Regions from separate parts of the Paenibacillus sp. GCM10027628 genome, predicted to be linked through region 1. Evidence: riboswitches for the same ligand, from Rfam matches in the RefSeq annotation. Region 1 holds a riboswitch; each other region holds the start of a gene.

The links. Region 1 has a riboswitch for cyclic di-GMP ahead of ACFQZT_RS22375 (DUF192 domain-containing protein). Riboswitches for the same ligand answer to the same signal wherever they lie in the genome.
Region 2: another riboswitch for cyclic di-GMP. It lies ahead of ACFQZT_RS31610 (hypothetical protein); the one in region 1 lies ahead of ACFQZT_RS22375 (DUF192 domain-containing protein).
Region 3: another riboswitch for cyclic di-GMP. It lies ahead of ACFQZT_RS16125 (EAL domain-containing protein); the one in region 1 lies ahead of ACFQZT_RS22375 (DUF192 domain-containing protein).

Annotation. Positions count from the first base shown of each region.
Region 1 covers NZ_JBHTHA010000035.1:1,509-6,587, reverse strand. The annotation lists gene cpaB (Flp pilus assembly protein CpaB) at 1-215, opposite strand, end outside; gene ACFQZT_RS22405 (pilus assembly protein TadG-related protein) at 225-1,157, opposite strand; gene ACFQZT_RS22400 (TadE/TadG family type IV pilus assembly protein) at 1,168-1,548, opposite strand; gene ACFQZT_RS22395 (A24 family peptidase) at 1,545-2,066, opposite strand; gene ACFQZT_RS22390 (Flp family type IVb pilin) at 2,178-2,372, opposite strand; gene ACFQZT_RS22385 (Flp family type IVb pilin) at 2,409-2,594, opposite strand; gene ACFQZT_RS22380 (Flp family type IVb pilin) at 2,667-2,849, opposite strand; gene ACFQZT_RS22375 (DUF192 domain-containing protein) at 2,870-3,202, opposite strand; cyclic di-GMP riboswitch class I at 3,289-3,375, opposite strand; gene ACFQZT_RS22370 (PspA/IM30 family protein) at 3,822-4,508, opposite strand; gene ACFQZT_RS22365 (PspC domain-containing protein) at 4,512-4,967, opposite strand; gene ACFQZT_RS22360 (PspA/IM30 family protein) at 5,003-5,079, opposite strand, start outside.
Region 2 covers NZ_JBHTHA010000052.1:58,153-63,231, forward strand. The annotation lists gene ACFQZT_RS31590 (hypothetical protein) at 43-171, opposite strand; gene gloA2 (SMU1112c/YaeR family gloxylase I-like metalloprotein) at 161-556, opposite strand; gene ACFQZT_RS31600 (exopolyphosphatase) at 707-1,621, opposite strand; gene ACFQZT_RS31605 (DUF2935 domain-containing protein) at 1,728-2,543, opposite strand; gene ACFQZT_RS31610 (hypothetical protein) at 2,639-2,944, opposite strand; cyclic di-GMP riboswitch class I at 3,042-3,135, opposite strand; gene ACFQZT_RS31615 (MDR family MFS transporter) at 3,238-4,461, opposite strand; gene ACFQZT_RS31620 (glycine-rich domain-containing protein) at 4,603-5,079, opposite strand, start outside.
Region 3 covers NZ_JBHTHA010000017.1:121,026-126,104, forward strand. The annotation lists gene ACFQZT_RS16125 (EAL domain-containing protein) at 1-1,850, opposite strand, end outside; cyclic di-GMP riboswitch class I at 1,931-2,016, opposite strand; gene ACFQZT_RS16130 (C39 family peptidase) at 2,141-2,830, shown strand; gene ACFQZT_RS16135 (MFS transporter) at 2,937-4,478, opposite strand; gene ACFQZT_RS16140 (helix-turn-helix transcriptional regulator) at 4,475-5,020, opposite strand.

The sequences.
Region 1 (5,079 bases):
TGCGGATGAACGCTTAGCGACGGTACTTGCTTAATCTCCAACATGTCGGCTTGCATTTTCTGATTTCTCTTAATTTGCTGCTTAGCAACCACGACACCGACCATATTTCCATTGGCCGCCTTCGCATGATCAAACTGTTTCATATAATTGAAAAATAGAAAAGTCGTCACTAGTCCCATAATGAGTGCCGCAATTAAAATAATTTTCGATCTCATCGATGTCACCTACTCTGAAAGTTTAATAGCATAGGCGCCGCGGTTTACGGCCCCTGGTTTGGTAAATCCGGTTCCCGTACGTTCTATGAATATACCGATGACTTCCTTGGTATTGTAGTCCATAGGTGCAGTAATATAGAAATATGCGAATCCGGTGATCTGGATTTGCTTGATTTGTCCGCCAGAATAGTTATAGGGCTTATATACCGGAACCAGCAGAATACGCGAATCATCGCGGTGACTGTAATCGCCTGGCGGATAAGGGCTTCTGTTTATTCTCGCCTGCACCGCATCTCTCGTACTTCCAGCTATATTCCCTGTCTGTGTATCAACGACATCCCCGACAGAGAGCATACTTTGATAGCCATAAGTCAGGTTGGTCTCGTAGGTGCTGGCACCCGGAGCTCCCAATGCAATAATTCCGAAGTTGCCGGTCGAGGATCCCGTTTGGTCGACCTTTAGGTGATATTCTTGGCCATATGTCAATTGAACGGATTGGTCGATTCCGATCGGCGCGGCACCCATCGCGGCACCCATCGCCTCAATCTTTGCTGTTGCTTTCACGCTAATCGGTATCTTATCAATACCAAGTACTTTGGCGAAATGCACATCCACGTCTTTCTTCAGAACTGCGGTGGTTCGGTCTTTCATAGTAGTGGTTAGCTTTACCAGACTTGAACTTTCTCCATGATCATTCAGTACTATATCTGCTACACTGCGAACATTCTGCTCAGTGGCAGTCAGCTCTTGCGCACCTGATAGAACCGTTGCGTTCGCTGTCTTCTGCAGGTGCATTTTGACTGCATATAACATGCCACCTTCTACCACAATAGCCGTCATGCCCATTAAAACGACTAAAACAAACGCAACCAATACGGATACGTTTCCATCCTGCTTTGTGATGCAGCGCTTTAACTTTTCAAGTATACCGATGTGTTCCACACTTAGCCTCCTATTCAACTCTTATCGTCGAAGCAGCTTTAACGGTCGGAGCAGGAAGCAGCTTAGAGATGACGGGTGTCATAAATGTTAGGGGATATTCCAGTTTAACAGTGACATAGTCTCCGGAATGACGGGTCGTATCCTTCGGAGAGATCGTAACTTTCAATTTGCTTTGATCGCCCAGATGCACATAGTTCGCAGCAAAGGCAGTCATTTCTGCATCTTTTTTACCAAGCCCACCGAGCCTCACTGTTTCTTGAGCTGCATTGTTCATATTCATATAGGCATACATCAGCCTCCCGAAATCGAATATGCCGCATACAAGCAACAAAAATATCGGAAGAATGACGGCAAACTCAGTTAGCGACTGCCCCCGTTCGTCTTTGATCATACGAATCCCCATCCTTTAAGCCATAAACTCAACACCGAGCCGCCTGCGATGGCAACCCCATATGGATACGTAGAAGTTGCGGTATCATCACTCGAAGCTGGAGACATTTTCACCCCATATCTTAAAAGCAGCATGGAGAACAAAATTCTTTTCAGTATCTCGCGAACGCGCTTCCTTAATAGGAGGAGTACCAGTGCGATCACGCCGCCGATAAGCGCCATATAGACGGAAGTAAGCAGTACAAATGTCATGCCTTTGAAGGCACCGACAAGCGCAAGCAGCTTCACGTCTCCAGCACCCATTCCTCCTAGCAGATATGGAATCAAAAGTACTCCCCCTCCAACAGCAAATCCAAGTGCCGCATTTCCCAGTCCGCCAATACCGTCAATGAGACCATGCAGGATAAACGCCAAGAGAATGCCCGGAAAGGTGACCATATTGTAGATTTTGCGAGACTTTAGATCCGTAACAACACAAGTGGCAAGAATCAGAATTAGTATGCCATCCAGTACAATCATGATTGCCTCCGAACCTCTGATTTTAAAAAAGAGTCTAACGTTCCGAGAAACGTAAGACCCTTTAATTGAATGTTTGCTATGCTCTATGAAGGAGCGTAATAGATGTATACTCTAATTGATGAGTCCATTATCTTTGATTGCATTATTGATTTTACCTACACCATTTTGAAAAATCGTTTCAATCTTTTGATGGAAGCTTACAAGGATTGTAATGACACCAACCGCAATCAAAGATAGGACTAGACTATACTCTGTCACGCCTTGCCCGTTCTCACTCGCACAGAAACTCATAAATTTGTCTTGCATATAAACACCCCTTCTAAAGTGAGAAGGATATCATGATTATGGAGCATTCGTTGCGTTGCCAAGATCCGTATTCACTTTTTCAAACAGAGTCATTATCTTGCCTCTCAAGGCAATCAGAATTCCAACCACACCCACCGCGATAACGCCAAGCACCAAGCCATACTCTGTCATCCCTTGTCCTTGCTCTTCTACGATAAGACTTTTAATCTTGTTCATCATCATAAAGTCGCTCCTTTAAAAGAATGCATATTATGCTGCATAAACTCCCCATCTATAACGAGTAGGAAATAATCATTATGGAGTATTAGTTGCAGTACCGAGATCCGTATTAACTTTTTGAAACAGAGTTAAAATTTTTCCTCTCAAAGCAACCAAAATGCCAACTACACCCACCGCGATAACGCCAAGCACCAAGCCATACTCTGTCATCCCTTGTCCTTGCTCTTCTACGATAAGACCTTTAATTTTGTTCAACATAATAAAATCGCTCCTTTTGTTTACTGGAATTGGACAGCTTGTCCGATTTGCGTACGTGTCTGCGCTAGGCTGCCCGCCGGCAGCTCGATTACTGATGCGGTGTTCTTGATGACCGCGCCCATGCGGCCAGGCTCTACGCGGCTTTCAATCCCTACAATTGTGTAATTACGATCCAGATGCAGGACATCAATCGCATAGTTCATAAAGAACGTATGAATCGAACGACAGGGCTCAATATGAAGACAGGCTGCCTGTTGCAAAGCTTTCGTAAACATAAGTCCCTTTAGTCTGCGTGCAAACGTCCGGGCTTCCGTTACCTGCTCAGCCAGGATCTCTCCTGTATTCAGGTTCACCAGCTTCAACCTCTTCCACCTCCTAAATAAAAAATCCCCGCCTTTGCCGAAAGGTGGGGATTGAAGACAGACTCCCCCCGTAATCTTTCGGTAGCTGGCTGGCATAGCACTTTCGCACTTTAGCCCCTATAGCTTTGCGTCGCCGGCTTTCGCCGGGTTTGCCTTTATCGAGATTCCGCGAAGCATGTCGGGAAATCGATTTATGTGTTCATCTTAGCTTACGAACGGATCGGCTTGGAATCGTCCTATTTCCTCAATTTTCTGATAACATAATTCGACCATGCCTATATCAAAAGCAATACGCTGTAATAGACCCTTAGATATAGCAATAGGCATCAAGTTGTGGAAAATTTCAATAATTTGTCGGGACTTCCCTCTAAGTCTCTTTGATTTGTTAAATAGTGGATCCCCTATTGCATAGCATCCAACTTAGTCTTGAAGTAGGTCTTTGATGTCTAAAGCACCATGATGCAATATATAAGAAAACACGAAAAAAGCCCCTCTCTAGGAGGAGCTTCTCATCAAAATTCGTCCGCATCGAGCTTTGCTCGATCGGCGTCTAAACTTACCGCTCAAAGCGGTCGCGCTTCATGATTATACTTCGATAAAAGTTTAGTCATTACTCGGCAGCGCTGCCGGTTAATTTTTCTTTGAGCAGGTTCAACTGCTCGTCAACTTTAGCTTGTTTCGCGACATCAACTGGTGTGTAGTTGTTGATGGAACCTGCAGGCACATAAGGCTTGCGGGCGATTTCCGCTTCCACTTCCATCTGCATGATTTTCTCTTCCATGCGTTGGAAGCCGCGGGATGCGTTGCCGCTTTCGATCACACCGTTGTAGGAAACTTGAGCCATTTGCTTTTTCGCTTTAGCCAGTTGGGCACGGCTTACGAGTTCGTTGCGCTTATTGCGCATTTTGTAGAACTCATCTTTCATTTCGTGCAGCTGTTGAGTCAGCTCATCCGCTTGTGCTTTGGATCCTGCATGCATATCTGTGTATTCAACAATTTTATCTTCATGATATAGTTTTTCTTCCAAAGCTTGGCGGGCAATTGCTTCTTGACCGTTTTTCAGCGCTGCTGCCGCTTTTGCTTCGCGATCGGCTACAAGGCGTACGGATTCTTCCAGGCGCTGTTTCAGCTTGCGCTCATTGGCGATTTGTCTGGCAACAGTCACTTCGGCTTGCGCAATTTCTTGTTCCATGTCCCGTAAGTACTGATTAAGCATAACGATCGGATCTTCGATTTTATCTAATACCTCGTGAATCGATGCTTTCGTCATATCTTTCATTCTTGTAAATACTCCCATTGTTTACACGTCCTTTTTATTAGTATCGTTAGTAGTTTCGTAGCGAGCGACTTTGGCTCTTAATTCTTCAACTTCTCTTTGCAAAGCTTTCTTTTCGATATCTTTCATCATTTCATCAATGTTATTGGTTTTAGCAGCATCATAAGTTGAAGCTGTGTTAAAGTTGCTAGCTGCCGGACCTGTATGATGAGGCTTGTGGGGCTGCCAGCCGCCGCCATTATAAGCATGTCGGCCATATCCGCCTGCATAAGGATCATATGGCGGCTGATCAAAGCCAGGTTCTTTCGGAATGACAACCGCAGCTAGGAAATAGATGAAAATGACCGTGCCTCCAGTGAAAAATGTCGTAATGACAACCAGCAGGCGTAACAACGTTGCATCTACATTCATCGTTTCGGCTAGTCCGCCGCATAGTCCGGTAACTTTTTTATCTCTTCGTGAGCGATAAAGTTTGCTCATGATTGTGCTATCCCTCCTAATTTCACAGAATCTCTTTAGCTATTCAATTTTTTGCGTAGTGCTTCCATTTCAGCGTCTACTGCCGGGTTACCCGCCGCATAGTAGCTTTCAC
Region 2 (5,079 bases), on a different contig from region 1:
CCACTGTAAAACACAGTTGGCCGGCCAAATTCATGAGGGCTTTTATTTAACAAACAACCACCATATCAGCAGCGCCCAAAAAGGAACCGAGATCAGGATACTCCACAAGCAGCCTTTGGCAAAACCTAGCTTCGGTTCCTGTTCCGTCTTTAAGTTCCGATCACCCGACATGCTCCACCAGCTCCAAAGGCAACCCATCCGGATCCGCGAAAAAGGTGTATTTCTGACCCGTTATCGGATCTATTCGCACCGGCTCAACGTGGATCCCTTTCTCTGTCAATTCCCGCACACTCTGCTCCATATTTGCAACTGTAAAAGCCAAGTGCCTGAGCCCGCGCGCCTCCGGCCGGTTGACTCTTTCAGGCGGATTCGGGAAAGAAAATAATTCAATCTGCTGCTCCGTGTCTCCTATCTGCAAGTCCAGTTTGTAGGAATCACGTTCTGCCCGATAAGATTCGTGAATCACTTTGAGACCAAGCAGATTCACATAAAAATGCTTCGATCGTTCATAATTCGAGCTGATGACAGCAACATGATGAATGCGTTCCAGATTCATGCTTTCCCTCCAATTGACCGAATAACTCTCCGGTCATTTTCTCTTTTTTACTCATCATACCTTCTTGTTATCGCAGGGCGCAATACGAATCAGCGCAAAAAAGCCGCATTCCGGGCGACTTCCCCATCCTGCAGCTGTCTGATCACACTATTATCCGTCTGCTCTCATCGTCTCAACAAGACTATGAAGCACTTCTTCCGCTTGCTCATACGGCACTTGGCAAGTTCCGGCTGCATGGTGCCCGCCTCCGCCGTTCTGGAGCATCAATGCGCCGATATTCGTTTTCGAAGAGCGATTAACGATACTGTGCCCGCAGGCAAACACGCAATTCTGCTTATTCCGGCCGTCTACGATCCAGATAGAGATATTTTGTTCCGGATACAAGGCATAGACCATGAAACGGTTGCCAGGGTAAATGTTCTCCACATTTCGGAGGTCGGTGACAATCACATTGCCTTCAGTTCGCGTATATGTACTCAACATGTCGCGATACGTTGCATCCAGCTCAAAGTACCGATCTACGCGCTCTTTCACATCTGGAAGCTCCATAATCTCATCAACCGACTTTGTCGCACAATGCTCAACAAGATCTTCCATAAGCTGGTAGTTGCTAATTCGATAATCACGGTAGCGGCCAAGCCCCGTACGAGCATCCATGATGAAAGAGAGCAAATCCCAACCGCGAGGATTCAAAATATCTTCTTTGCTGAATTGCGCGGAGTCCGCTTTGTCTACACCCAACATAATGTCGTCAATATCGCCAAACGTTTCTTTGCCGCCATAATAATCGTACACCACTCTCGCCGCGCTTGGAGCAATGCGGGTCTCCCCTTTAAACTCCACCTTTTGTCCCATCCGTTCCAGCTCGCTGGAATGGTGATCGAACCATAGGCCACAACCCGGTACATACGGGACATTCGCCAAAATATCATTTTCCGTGACTTCAATTAATCCGTCCTGCATATCTTTGGGATGAACGAATTTCATTTCATCCACCATGTTCAGCTTCTTAAAAAGCATTGCACACACCAAACCGTCAAAATCGGAACGAGTGATCAATCTCATGGTATTTCCTCCCCCAACAGTAGTCCTTAGGAACTACTCCCATATCGATTTATTATATCGTCCCTGTCGATCTGTGACAATGATTTTATCAAGCTTTACACGTTCCCTAATTCTCGATTCTCGGCGCTAGCGGATTGCCGGAAGGCTTCTTCGTTTCGGAGACCTGTGATAACTTTGTCAAGTAATAAAGTTCTTCTCTAGCCATATGGTCCGCCATCAACGGTGCCAATGTGCCTAAGGTCTCATGCGTAAGTCTCTGCTCTTCAAGTTCGCGTAAAAACTCCAAAAACAAGGTCATTTCAAGTTCTGCTTCTTTGTTCAAACGGCTTAATGCTGGAAAATGATGCAGATTCGTACGGAGATATTGGGCGAATTCGACCGCTTTTAAATAAAACTCCTTGAATTGATGCGCGAAGTGGCTGCTCATTTCTTTGCGTTTACTCTCTGTCAAATCAAGATTATCCTGAATCGCACCGGCATGGCCGAACGCATCTTGCAGCCATACCAAATGCAAATGAATCGGACTCGGTGCCGGCGGGAATTCCTGCCTAACCAAATATCCCATCACGGACAGGGCTTCATCAAGCTCATTCAACATATGATTGACAAACGTAGGCGGCAAACTCAATCCGATTTTCCCCGTCAAATGACGTTCCAGAAGGTGCAGCTTGAAGGCGCGCAGCTCTTGTGCTTTCTGATAAGATCTATGATTCAGCATCATTATGCCTGTTAAATCAAGGTTCGCGCGAGCGGTCTCAAGCAGACTGTCAAAGGTGAGGATAAAGCACCGCGCATGCTCAATTTCCATTTCCTCATTTGGCGCAAGCGCGTTGTAGATGAACCGGCCATGATCCCCAAGCACCTGCAACCAGAAACGCTGTTCATATAAGGCCGCCGATTCAAAATCATTCAGCTCTCCCATTCTCTTACCTCCTAGGCATTTGCGTATAACTGTACCCAACATATGTGCATCCGCCTATACGTGTGCAGAAGAGATAAGAGAAAAAAACGGTGCGCCTAAATCGGCTGCACCGTTCTCCATTTGGAAGATAAACATTGATAAAGTCTTGTAAGGAATGCTTCAATTTGTGACAATGGCGGAATTTTCACGGAAAGTTTAACCTCGCCTTTCCAGTAAAAGATGAGAATGCTGTTGTTTCGTCCATGAAACATTTCGACATCCCAGCACGTCTCATTTAGTGCATATTCTTCCCGATTAATCAGCAGCTTCGGTCCGTCTGAAGACGGCACCAAACGGGCGACATGATTACCGCAAAGTGAAGTGATTTTCTGTTCTTCGTGTAGCATCCATTCAGGCTGCATGTTGCAGGATCCTCCCTTATTTCTTCATATTCGTGACAAAAGAAAAACCCCGCCTTTTGAACCGATCGGAGGGGTTCTGGATGTTGAAGACCCAATCGTCGGCGGCTGGCTGGCACCCGGTCCACTTGCAGGACAAGAGAGCCCCTCTAGCTTTGCGTCGCTGGCTTTCGCCAGGTTTGCCTTTATCGTGATGTTTTTAGCGAGATGTATCGAAAGCTGTCAAATGTTGATACCTTTACTATCAAGAATAAGGGATGATTGGAAGAAATCGAATAGTTCTATGGAACTATTTTTCACATATTTTCATTCTTTATTACGGTTTTTGCAACCGATTGACGTCTTGAACCTAGTTGGTAGAACAAGGTTCCACAGATCGTAACACAAGCCATTACGGTATACAAAGTACTTCCGTTGTACGAAGCAAGCAAAAATCCGCCGATCCATGGTCCCAAAAAGTGGCCTACATTCGTTAGTGTCTGTGCCCCAAAATAAGTTCCGCGCATATGTGCCGGGGCTAATTTGTCGATGAGCATATTGGCCGCAGGGTAATTAAGTATCTCACCGAAGGTGAATACAATCATCGAGAAGACGAGCGGTATCGTCGTATGCGAGTAAGCAAACCCGACATCCCCAAGCGCAAACATCAAGTTGCCGGCCGAAATGGCGACAAGCGGCGTATATTTCTCAGCCCAACGTGTTAGTGGAATTTGCATGGCTATAACGGTTATAGCATTTACGCTCATCAGTAATGCAACCATTTTCACACCATCAGCGATGCTATGCTCCAAGTACTGAGACAAGGTCACCATAACCTGCGAGTAGCCGATCGCACCGATGATCCCGCCAATACTATAATACCGGAATGTCGTATCCCTTCGAATGACCTGCCAAGCGGAAGCAAATGTGACATTCGCCTTCTTCTCGCCTTCGATTTTTTTGATGCCGAATGCGGATAGAAGTGCATAGAGCGTGACGGCATACACAAAATAGACGATTCCCGTAATGAGAAACGGCAGCGATCCGTCCATCGTTGCAAAGAAAGAACCGAGCAAAGGTCCGACAGCCGCACCAACATTAATAGCCATATAACGCAACGAGAACACTTTCAAACGTTTCGCAGGTTCTGTTAAATCAGCCATTAATGCTTGAGAAACAGGTTCGTAGAAGGATCTGCACAAGCCGTTGAGCATATTCAGCAGCATGAACCAAATCGGCAGTTTCACAAAGGCAAAGCCGGTAAAAACGAACGCCCATCCAAATAAAGCGGCCAGCATGATAATACGTCGACCGAATCGATCCGATAGCGTCCCGCCAACAAAACCGCCAACAGTTCCGGCCAATGCTCCCATCCCGATGACAACGCCGATCATAACCTCGCTCATAGACGTGTTTCTAGACAGGTAAATGGCAAGAAATGGCAAACTCATCGAGGATGCCGCCCTTGCCATAACGGTTCCGAGAATCAGCGTATGTACGATCGGATGGTATGTACTTAGAAAATTACGAAGTCGATTCATGCTGCGCAGCCCCCCTGTCTCTGATATTTATTAACCCAAGGTTAATGAATCCGAAAGATAATTATACACGAAAAATGTCAGCATGTGTCTTTTTCGCGCAAAAAAACACCTTCCCAATCAGGAAAGGTGTCTGCTGCACTATTAACTGCTGCAGCCGGATCCGCAGCTAGAGCTCGAAGAACAGCTGGAGCCCGAGGAACAGCTCGATCCCGAACTGCAGCTGCTTCCGCTGCCGCTATCTCCAGAACTACCATCGCCGGAATTGCCGCCATCCCAGCTTCCGCCTGAGCTGCCGCAGCCCGATGTGGAGCAGTTGCTTTGGTTTTGCCACTTCTGTCGATCTAATTCCTCTTCCGATTGTGGAAGAATCGGGCTCATACTGCTGTCATAATTATCGCTATCCAAGATGGAGTAGAACATCATGGCACCAGCCAGGTACATCATCCCGTTGCCAACCGAACCCTGTTGCGACCACTCCGTGTCCTCGATTCTGTTGCTTTGCGCCGCATGCCTTGCTTCATGAATCGCCTGCTGAATGAGCATGCGGATCGTTTCCTCCACCTCAGGATACCGCTGAGCCTGTTCCATATCAAACCAGCGCTCGGCGATCTCGGATTC
Region 3 (5,079 bases), on a different contig from region 1:
GACATAACTAGTGGCTGCATCCCGTCCTCCATCCAGGTTTGAAGCTGCTTGCACGCGGTATCCAATACCCATTGGTCGATGTCGGCCAGCAGTCCCGTTTTCTCAGCAGTCCCGATAAACTCGTTAGGAGACAACAACCCGATCCCTGGACGAATCCAGCGGATCAACGCCTCGACGCCGAGAATACGTCCGGAATGGATCTCAATTTGAGGCTGATAATACAGAATGAACTCGCGATCATCCAGCGCTTTTCGAATTTCGAAATTTTTAATAGATGCATCTTGTTTCACATTTTGATTGGATTTCTCATAGACAACGATCTGATTCATCCCTTGCTTTTTCGCCTGATACATAGCCAATTCGGCAGCCTGCTGAAGTTCCTCTGCCTGCAATCCATGTTCCGGATACGTGCAAATGCCCACACTGGCTGAGATCATGGGTTCTTCCAAGTTAGTGATTAGATAACCGGCCAACGTGGCAAGTGAATATGTTTCAACGATATCTGGCAATATCAAAGCAAATTCATCACAGCCCGACCTCGTTATAAGTGCGCTTTCCGGTGCATACTTCCTTAGCCGATCAGCTATATGCTGCAGCTTCCTATTTCCCGCATCAGGTTCCGTTATGTCATTCGTGGGATTGCAATCCTCCACCTTTACCAGCATAATGGCAAAAGGGGGCGGATCCCCCTGTGTGAGTAAGGTATTCATTTGATTTATATACTGCAAGCGGTTCCCGATGCCTGTTACGGTATCGAAATAGGCAAGGATGCTTACTCTTTCTTCCGCCGCTTTTTTTTGAGTGGTATCGGTCAGCACGATATAGTACAACAGATCGCCTTGGGATTCCATATGCTGGATTTCTACCTTTACATGCTTAACCTTCCCGCTGCTAGTTACAAGGGCATATTTCCCTTGAAGAACCCATTGCGTTATTTCGTTACAAAATAGACCCGTTGCCGAGTTCCCTGCTTCGGCCGCCAGAATTTGTTCGATATGCAGCCCCAGCAATTCGCTCGGCGATCGTTCCAAGAGCTGCGCCGCTTGCGGATTCAAATCTTTGATCATGCCGTCCTGATTAATCACAAGAATGGACAAGGGCGATAAATCGTAAAGCTGCTGATAGTTGCGGTCAATGGATGGCAAAAAGTCATACTTGGTCATCGCCTTCTTTAGAAACCAGGCAAACCAAAGAAAAGAGAATAAGCCCAAGTCCGGATAGTGAACATATGCCGGTAAAAAGGGAAGTCGTTGATAAAAGAAAAAAAGCAGCTGCCAGATGTTAGCCGCCAGTGACCCTAGAAAAATCGTGCGGATTTGCTTTCTTTTCAAATTCAAATCGTATGTTTTCACATAGTGAAAACCGGCAGCAACCAGCAATAGGCCGGTCACCGTTGTATATAAGCTGCTTCCAAGCATTATCAGTTCGAGTGCCTTGCTATTCCTCTCATACTTCCAAGTAACGCTCTCGATGATCTCAACCGATATCCAGGATAAAGGAAAGAAAAGCATGCTTCCTAAAGCCACGGGTCCGTAACAAATCACAAGCAGCAGCCATTTGGGCAGGGACTGGAACCTCCCCGTCATTCTTATACAAAAATGAAGCGCCACTGACATTAGTATAAAAGCCGGAAAATAGTAAAGCCAAAGGATGACCCGGCTCTCGTACACCGGAGGAACGATACGTACCACGAAATTGCTTACAATCAGAACCACAGTCAGCACGAAAAAAGTAGAAGCGATTTTATTCAAACCGCCGTAGGGATTTCTTTGATATACCTCTACCGCCATATGCAACAACAAAACAATAGGAATGATATAGAGCACGATTGACGTTGCAAAAGTTATCATGTTGCTGCACCTCGAGTGTTGGTAGGCCATCCATAAGAAGAAAAAAAGAAACCTTGCTTAAGGTTTCTTAATCGACCTAAAGCGGAAACTGGCTGGCATACGAGTGAATCGTGTAGCCCCTCTAGTTTTGCGTCCTTGACTTTCGTCAAGTTTGCCTTTATCTCTTTATGGAAGTAATATATGTAACAACGATGTTTATATAGGACTTTTTACCTACATAATTTATATCATGCCAAGTTTGATAGCGTCAACTACTATAATAGTAAAAATCATAGATGGGGGCGAAACGCGTGAAAGGGAAATTCACCTCAATTTTGATTATCTTTGCTGTTTTATTTCTGACTCAGCCAAATATGACTTATTCCGATGAAGATCCCCATCACTATCAAATTCCTGACGTGGCGGCTCTCTCTCAACTTCCCGAATTGCCGAACGGCTGCGAGGCCGTAGCCGCTACCATGCTGCTGAATTGGGCCGGAGTTACCGTTACTAAAGAGGAAGTGGCCAAAGCGCTGCCCAAAGGTGAGCTTCCCCAGGTCAACGATGACGGCGCTTGGGTAGGGGCGAATCCTGAACAGGTATTCGTTGGCGATCCGTTCGGGGTAGGTTTTGGGATCTACCATAAACCAGTCGCCGATACACTGAATCATTACCTGCCTGGGCAAATCAAGGACATCACAGGCTCGTCGCTGGACGATTTGCTTGAAACCGTGAAGTCGGGGCGACCTGTCATGGTATGGGCTACCGAACATATGGATTCCCCCTTTTTGGAGGATGAATGGCAGGATGCCGATGGCACTCTGATCGATTGGTACGATCCGGAACACGCCCTGCTCCTGACAGGGTGGGACGATGATCACGCCTACCTGAACGATCCGATGACAGGCGAGCAAGAAACGTACAACCTCTGGGGCTTTAAGACGGTATGGGAGGCCATGGGTTCGCAAGCCATTACTGTTACAGAAAATTATCATCCATAAAATGAAGTAAAGCCCCCGCAGCATTGCTGTTATGAGCAATGGCGCAAGGGGCTTTTTTGAGTATGAGTTGAGGTGACTTATTCGCTCCGTCTCCGGGAGGGGAAGATTAGACCGTATGCGGGACCGTACTTTCTTCCTTTGGCTGTGCGTCTGCGCCTTGAACAGGCGCCACGAAGCGGAGCGGACCCGCTATGAAAGCGGCTGATAAGCCAATCACTCCGAACACGATGCAAAGGATGAAGCCATGATTAATGGCCGTTCCAAGAGTGTCTCGCATAAAATCCAATGTATCTTTAGGCAGCTGCGCGCCGGCGCGGATTAATTGATCCGGATTCCCCAGGGTCGCCAACTGATCAAGCGGCATATGATGATCTTCAGCACCGGATTGGATCAGGCTCTTGTAGTTGTTGTTCACAACAGTTGCCATTATTGAAGCCCCGAGCACCCCGCCAATACTGCGCCAGAAGCCGACAATGGAGGAGCTAACCCCGATGTATTTACGATCTACACTAATCGCAACCGCATTTTGTGCAACGCTCATGAGCGGTCCGATGGCGAAGGCTCCGAGAATAACCATAAGCAGTATCATATACCATTTTGTCGCGTCATGACTGACAACGCTCAATAAATAACCGACAACAACACCAGCTATCATACTAAATGCGATTACCGTACGGAAGCTGAAGAAACGCAGGAAGAAGCCGGAGGACACAGCTCCCACCATTAAGGAGAACATCATCGGAGTCAGAAGTCCGTTGGAATTCGGCTGCCCGAGAACTGCCGTTGAGAAAACAGGCAAGTAAGCAATCGCCGAGAACATGATGGCTCCTTGGCAGAGGCAGGCCAAGACCATGCCGAGCACCATCCGGTTTTTGAACAACGGCAGCGGAAGCACCGGTTCTTGAGCCCTGCGTTCTACCGCAATAAACAAAGCTCCAACGACAACGGCAATAGCCAGCATGCCGATAATTTGCCACGATCCCCACGCATAATCCTTACCTCCCCATTCCAAAGCGAGCATCAACGAAACCGTGCTAATGATAAGGAAGAACGTACCCAGGTAATCGATCTTCGGACGCCGATCCGAACGGGATTCTTTCAGGGCTAACAACAGAACAATGAAAGAAAGCAAGCCTAAAGGCAAGTTGACATAGAAGCACCAGCGCCAACCCCAATTCTCCGCAAGAAAAGTCCCGATCTGCGGGCCTGCAACAGACGATAGACCGAAGATGGCAGCGAAAACGCCGGAAAGTTTGGCCGCTTGTTTCGGATCGGAGAATATCGTAAAAATAATCGTGAAGCTGATCGGAAATATCGCACCTGAGCCAATTCCTTGAATCGCTCGATAGATAATTAGCTGCGTCATATCCTGTGCAGTACCGCACAGCGCCGAACCGATCAGAAATATTGAAATACCGATCAAATAAAACAGTTTTCTGCCGAACATATCCGACATCTTCCCGAACACAAGCATCGTAGAGGTGGAGGCCAGCATATAAGCCGTGAACACCCAACTGATCTTGTCGAAGCCATTAATGTCACTAATAATGTGACTGATTGCAGCCGACGTAATCGTATTGTCCAGTGCAGACATCAACAGCCCCAGCGCCATGGCTAGAATGATGAATCCTGCCCGTTTGTTATTCATGATTTCCCTACCTCTTTTCCTTGATTTAGCTTTTTAAATTTATCTAAACCGTTTCCCAGTGTTCCCAAGAGGCTTTCACTGTTCTCAATGCCGATCAGGATGCAGATTTCCTGCGTCGGGGACATGGTTGCTTTCCATTCTTCATAATTCTTCCTAAGCCTGGCGAGCGTCTCCTTCGTTTTCTCGATGCCGAGTTCAAGATAGCCGATAATCACCTCTGGCTCCACGAACTCTCCAAAAAACAAACGGATCATCGCATCAGACTTAAACTCATTCGCTTGCATAGGGCTATACATATACGTCCTAAAATGTTTGCGCCCCTCATCGGTAATGGAATAAATATTTTTATTCGGCCTACCCTCTTGCAGAACGCTCTCCTTTGTAATTAAGCCATCCTTCTCCAACTTGCTAAGTGTCGGATAGATCGTGCCATAGCTGGCATTATAGAAATAAGAAAAAACCGACTCCAGCAAATGCTTGATGTCATACCCGGAACGACTTTGTTTCATTAATATGCCTAAAATAACATCCTGACTTGTCATGTTGTATGCCTCCTGGTTCGATTATGCTTGGTTTGGATCATACATAATTTAACATATAA